Regions from separate parts of the Coprobacillus sp. genome, predicted to be linked through region 2. Evidence: riboswitches for the same ligand, from Rfam matches in the RefSeq annotation. Region 2 holds a riboswitch; the other holds the start of a gene.
What was found. A riboswitch is a leader RNA that binds a small molecule or an ion and turns the genes downstream of it on or off. The one in region 2 is predicted to bind preQ1.

Region 1: another riboswitch for preQ1. It lies ahead of AC5M21_RS05725 (QueT transporter family protein); the one in region 2 lies ahead of AC5M21_RS05990 (ECF transporter S component).

The regions. Positions count from the first base shown of each region.
Region 1 covers NZ_CFJNYH010000011.1:46,782-50,213, reverse strand. The annotation lists gene AC5M21_RS05735 (bifunctional 2-keto-4-hydroxyglutarate aldolase/2-keto-3-deoxy-6-phosphogluconate aldolase) at 1-260, shown strand, start outside; gene AC5M21_RS05730 (AI-2E family transporter) at 254-1,399, opposite strand; gene AC5M21_RS05725 (QueT transporter family protein) at 1,477-1,953, opposite strand; PreQ1 riboswitch class I at 2,026-2,072, opposite strand; gene AC5M21_RS05720 (SDR family oxidoreductase) at 2,105-2,851, opposite strand.
Region 2 covers NZ_CFJNYH010000012.1:50,337-53,768, reverse strand. The annotation lists gene AC5M21_RS05995 (BglG family transcription antiterminator) at 1-1,195, opposite strand, end outside; PreQ1 riboswitch class I at 1,353-1,399, shown strand; gene AC5M21_RS05990 (ECF transporter S component) at 1,473-2,072, shown strand; gene AC5M21_RS05985 (radical SAM protein) at 2,018-2,707, shown strand; gene AC5M21_RS05980 (GNAT family N-acetyltransferase) at 3,047-3,432, opposite strand, start outside.

The DNA.
Region 1 (3,432 bases), on a different contig from region 2:
CAGGTAGTGAGATTATTAAATTATTTCCAGGAAGTACTTTTGGTCCACAATATATCAAAGCGATTAAAAGTCCATTACCCCAAGTTTCATTAATGGTAACAGGTGGTGTCAATCTTAAAAATGCACATGAATGGTTTGAAGCTGGTGTTGATGCAATTGGTATTGGTGGAGAATTGAATCAGCTTGCCAGTCACAGTCAATATGAACAAATCACAAAGATTGCAAATGAATACACAAAAATAAAAGGAACCTCTTATTGAGATTCCAATGCAGCTTTTGATAGCTGCTTTTTTTGATTTAAACGATGATTTGTCCATCTTCTTAAGAGCTCATATATAACAGAGAATGTTGGTAATCCAAAGATCATCCCTGGTATTCCAAACAAACCGCCACCAGCACTTACTGCAAACAGAACCCATAAGGCAGATAGTCCAACAGAATTTCCCACAACATGTGGATAAATTAAATTAGATTCAAATTGTTGTAATAAAGTGCTAAATATTAAGAAAATAACTGCTTTCATTGGTGAAACAAAGACAATTAAAACTGATGAAATGAATGCTCCAATGATTGGACCAAAGTATGGAATAATATTGGTAAAACCAATAACAACAGCTGCGATTGATGCATATGGAATATCTAATAATATACAACCAATATAACATAAAACTCCAATAATCACTGACTCTGTTAATTGTCCAGCCAAGAAATTCTCAAATGTAGATGAAGTTAATTGAGCTACATCTGTTGCATGATAAAACTGTTTTTCTGTTAAAAATGCTTTTCCCACTCTTTTGACTTGTCGCATTAATTTATCTTTAGAAAAAAGCATGTATATTGCCATAACAAATCCCATAAAAATATTAATAACACCAGTTGTAAAATGTGATACGCCTAAAGCTATCCCTGGTACCCAAGTTGATAACTTAGATAAGATAGTTTGACCCAATGTTTGTTGGAACTCTTCAACTTTTGTCATAATATCAGGAGATATTTTGACTTCTTTTAAGAAATAATTTAACCATTCTTCAATTTGTTTAAAAATTTCTGGTAAATTATCAATAAGAGTTCTAACATTTTCTATAACTTGTGGTAAAACAACCATAATGACAATTGCAATAACCAACATAACTAATAATACTGACAATATTGCAGATATTAGTTTTCTTGTTTTATCATTCTCAATAGGCAATTTCTTAATAAAATATTTCATTGGAATATTAAAGATAAAAGCTAAAATAAAACCTATAATAAACGGCTTTATAATACTTATTAATGTTCCTATAAAACTCATAATTGTTCCAAAATTCATTAAACATAAGATTAATATAGCAATATAGGTAACAAGTATTATCATATTCTTTAATGTTAAATCTCGCATCTTGTCTGTTGTTCTCATTGTACCACCTCTTTTTATTAGTATAGTCAAATATTATGTCTTTTATATGAAGAAATGGCTATTATTAACAATAGCCATTATTCTAAAATAAACTTTTTCATGAAGACTTCTTTTTTCTCTAATGTTCGAAATAAATACGCTCCAATCATTAAGACTGCAAATTCTCCAATAAATACATAAAATGCATTGATGACAAATGGTAAATTAAGAACAAAGTACAATTCAGCACCAACAATCAATCCATTCACAATTGCACCAAATAATCCTGCAATGTAAATATTTTTAATTTTATATACACCTAAACATGTAATTGCAGTAGCTAATGTTCCAAAACACATATCTGCCAATCCTAATGGTGACGGTAAATTAGCTAAAAAACAACCAATAATTAAACCTGGTATATATTTCTTGTTATAGAATGCTAGAAATATTAATATTTCAGAAATTCTAAATTGAATTCCTCCATAAGCAATACTTGAACATGCAATTGTTAGTGCTGCATAAACACAAGCAATCATAGCATTGATTGCAACTTCTTTAACTCCATTATTCATTTAAGTTCCTCCTCTTCTAAAATACAGTTAGAAGTCAGACATGAAAAAAGATGGCAGAGCCACCATTCTTTCATGTCCTTAGTTTTTTATACTGGGTTTGGCTCTCGAACCAGTGCAATCATTCTAGCATATCAAAATGATGTTTGCAACCTTAGATATGATATTCCCATCCATGATCACCATGATAAATCATACGTTTGCTCATACCTCCATCTACAACAAATGTTTCACCTGTGATAAACCCTGCATCTTCACTACATAAAAACATTACCATTCTAGCAATATCTATTGGCTTTCCTACTCTTCCTACTGGAATTGCAGTTTCATCTTCTTTAGAAAAACTTTCTGTATCATTGACATCAATCCATCCTGGAGCAATACAGTTTACTCGTACTTGCCCTGACAAAGAAATCGCCAAAGCATGTGTTAATGCAACAATACCACCTTTGGCACTTGTATATGATTCTGTATTTGGTTCGGATTGAAAAGCACGTGATGAAGCAATATTAATAATAGAACCCTTGTTTTTCTTTAATTCATCTTGACATTGCAAACTCAAATAATAAGGTGCTGTTACTCCAATAGATAATGATTTTTGAAATTCCTGGTAATTACATTGATTTAATATTCCTTGGTGTGACACACAAGCATTATTCACAAGAACATCTATTCTTTCTAATTTCTCTTTACAAAAACAAATAAATTGATTTAAATCATCTTCTAAAGAAACATCACCATGAAAAAAGAAAACAGATTCACTTACCAATGACTTTCCATAATCTGCATTGATATCAATAAAACAGACCTTTGCTCCTTCTCTCACAAACTCTTCAATAATAGCTTTTCCAATACCATGACCTCCTCCAGTCACAACAACACCATAATTTTTATATTTCATTAAATCACCATCCTTTCCAATATTTTATCATAGATAAGGGATAAAACAATTAATAGCTTTTAGCAAATAATTATAGATGAAATATTTGCTTTATGCTATAATAGTCACATGGAATAATCATAACGGTAGGTGGTTATGCTTTGGTCAATAGATAGAGATTGGAAACTCTGTTGATATAGATATCTCATTAGAGAAATTTGAAACAACGGAGGTGGTAAAACATGAGCGATTATGAAATGTTATCTTTAATGATGGCTATTATCGCAGTCATTGTCAAACTACTCCTTGAAATTATAAAAGGAAACAAAAAATAACTACCATGGTCCTAGGAAAACTTTGGTAGTTATTTTAACCATCAAATCCAAGGCATAACCGTCTACTGATTATTCCTTTCATTTATATTATAACCAATTTTTAATAAATATCAACCATTTTATGCAATAAGCAAATATATAATTTACATATTGATTCTAATTTTCAAAAATTATACAAGATATAACACTCTAACAAAGTAAATAAAAAACGTTTTTGCAACAAGAATTTATTTTTTATGATATTGTCTATTAATAGGCAACATTATG
Region 2 (3,432 bases):
ATGAAGCACCAACATAGAGTGCTAAATCACATATATCATCTTCCTTAAGCAAACAATAATGTTCACGTGTTAAAAGTTGAGAAATATAAGTTGCTATTTCATATTCATATGCTAAATCACTTTTAATTGTTTTTTTCAAAGGATTTTCAATATAGATAGAATTCATAAGTCTAGCAAATAAAGCATTCAAATGAATAAAGATTGATATCATTAATTCCTCATCTTCACTCAATCCCTCACCATAAACTGCATCTACTTCTCGCATAATCTCAACAATACCATCAAAGGTTTGAGGAGAAATCTGCCTTATACTTTCTAAACTTCTGTTTTGATAAATACGTTTATTTTGATATTTTAATCCAACAACATTGATATAAACATAATTTTCATCTTCAGATGAAATATGAATTTGAAAATAATTTTGAATACCTTGGACTATATATTTAGTAATATCCCATTCTAAATTATCAATTTTATCAATTGTATTAACACCTTGACAACTCTTTCCCTGATGAAGATGTTCCACCATAACTGCAAATTGTAAAATACAGTTGATATAAGAGTGATCAGATATAACCAAATCAAATTGTTCCTCAGCATTTTGAATAATCATTCCTATTGTTTTCAATTGAACATTATAGAAGAAAGGCTGAAGTTTTTCTAAAATCTCATTGCCCTGATAAACAACAATTTTTCTTAACACATAAGCTTCAGCAATTCTTTTTTTAAACTCTGTTCCTTTTAAAATCATTCCATATTTAACCGATTTATCTAATTTTAAATCAAAGTTTTCAAAAAAGGATATCAATTTATTGACATCATTCATAATTGTTCCTTTACTTACAAATAACTTTTCTGAAATACTTTCCGTAGATATATATTTATCACTCCTTAATAGTTCTAATGCAATATAATATTTTCTTGTTTCAGGTAAAAAAGAAGATGCATTTTCATCCTTAAGTAACAAATTATCAAGATAAACCTTTCCTTCATTTGAATATTCCAGCCATAACCCCTTACCAGTCTTCGTATAGATGATACAACCAGTTCCAGTTAACTCATCTTTAATCTTTTTGATATCTGCTTTAATTGTTCTTGAACTTCTTTGCAAAAGATTAGCAATTTGAGAAGTTGTATATTCTTTATGTCCTGTATAAAGGAGTTCTAATATTTGTTTTTCTCTTGGCAATAACATTTCTTTCCCTCCTTTCGACACAATTCAACCATTTTATCCACATATATCATAACATTATGCTTATCATGTCTCAAATCATAAATTTGCACTAAGATAGTGCAAATCAGTTATATTCATTTAAACATTGATATTCATAAAAAGATATGATACGCTATCATATGAACTGGTTCGAGAGCCAAACCCAGTATAAAAAACTAAGGACATGAAAACAAGATGGCTCTGCCATCTTTTTTATGTCTGGCTTCTAACTGTACTTTAGAAGAAAGGAAAAGAAAATATGAAAAAACAAACAAAGATTCAAATGGTTGTGACCATAGGAATCATTTTGAATGTTGTTGGTGCATTTATAGCCATGACATTCTCCATTCCATTTTATATGGATTCAATTGGTACGATTCTCATTGCTGGATTACTAGGACCTAAGTATGCCATGTTAACAGGCGTTCTGGGAAGTATAACAAGTGGTTTTACTTTTGATATGTATTCCTTTTATTATGCTCCTGTACAATTGCTGACAGGATTCTTTGCTGGTATTCTCTATCACACACCTTGGTTAAAAGGAAAAAGAATGCCTATTGGAAGTCTTCTTGTTGGTATTCCAACATCAATAATGAGTGCCATCATTACTGCTTATGTATTTGGTGGACTCACTGCTGGCAGCAGCAGTGCTTTTGTCTTTTTGTTTCATAACCTAGGTTTACAACTTGTTGTAAGCATATTTATTGTTCAAATAATCACTGATTATACAGATAAGCTTTTCGCTGTCTATTTCACAAGATTAATTATTGAAAGAGGTCATTTAATGGAGAAATGGGGGATAACATGGAAAGATACAGCCACATTACAAACAAAGTCAAAAGAGAAATCGTTCTTTTAAAAGCCAGACCATGTATTTGGTCAAAATGTACATTTTGTGATTATATTGAAGATAATTCTACATGTACAAAAGAAATGATTGAAATAAACAATCAAGTCCTAGATTTAATAACAGGTGAATATGGTATATTAGAGGTTATTGATTCTGCTAGTATTTTTGAATTACCTAAAGAATCATTATTAAAAATCAAAGAAGTGATTAAAAAGAAACATATTCATACATTATTTATAGAAAGTCATTGGATTTATCATAAACATATTCAAGAAATCAGAGATTTTTTTGGTATCAAAACAATTGTGAAAATTGGTGTGGAAACTTTTGATGATCATTTTAGAAATGATTATCTTAATAAAAATGCAACCTTTCAATCAATTGAAGAACTCAAAAAATATTTTGATTCACCATGCTTAATGGTTGGTATAAAAGGTCAAACCAAAGACATGATAACAAAAGATATGGAGATTCTTACAAAGTGTTTTGAGTATGGAACAATTAGCGTTTATCGCAATAATTCTACGTCTGTCAAACGTGATGATGAACTCGTTCACTGGTTTATGCAAGAATATGATTATCTTATTGATGATGAACGTTATGATTTCTTATACGATCCAACTGATTTTGGTGTTGGTGAATAAATGTAAAAAACATTGATTTAATAAGATGAATTTGAGACAAAACTGAGACGCACAACAAGTTCTTCCATGCTATAATAGACATGTTATCAGTCCTCCCTTGAAAGGAGGTGAGAACAATGTTGGTTGAAGCAATTGTTTCTACCATCGTCTCTGTTATAGCAGGGTTAGTCTTGTACTTTCTTTGCAGATGGCTTGACAGTAGACGTCACTGATGATAAGCCGAGAAAACCCAAGGGAGGCAGTCCCTTGGGTTTTCGTTTGAGAACAATGTCTCTGCAATTGTTTCTTCATCAGTATCTTATCATAAATCTACTGACTATTCAAGTATATTCAAAAAATTCAATTTTCAAACAACCAATATGATAATCGAGAAGATATTTCTAAACCAAGTTTCTTTTGTAGTTGTAAAGATGCATAATTATCTTCAATAACTTGACAATAAGGAATCCAACTATGATCTAGAAAATAATTAATAAGATAGCTTTCTAACATCATTGCATAACCTCTTCTTTGATATTGTGGAAGAACCTCTAACAACCCCATACTTCCCTCATTATGAATTCCAATAAACCCAGCCAATTCATTATTTTCAAAGAGTCCCCATAAATGTTTCTTTGCAATAAGTTCATCAATGTATTGAGAATCATCACTATGTTGATAGACTTCTTTTATTTTTTGTGAATATTGTGATGTTAATAAGCAAATATTCACTTCTAAAGGATATT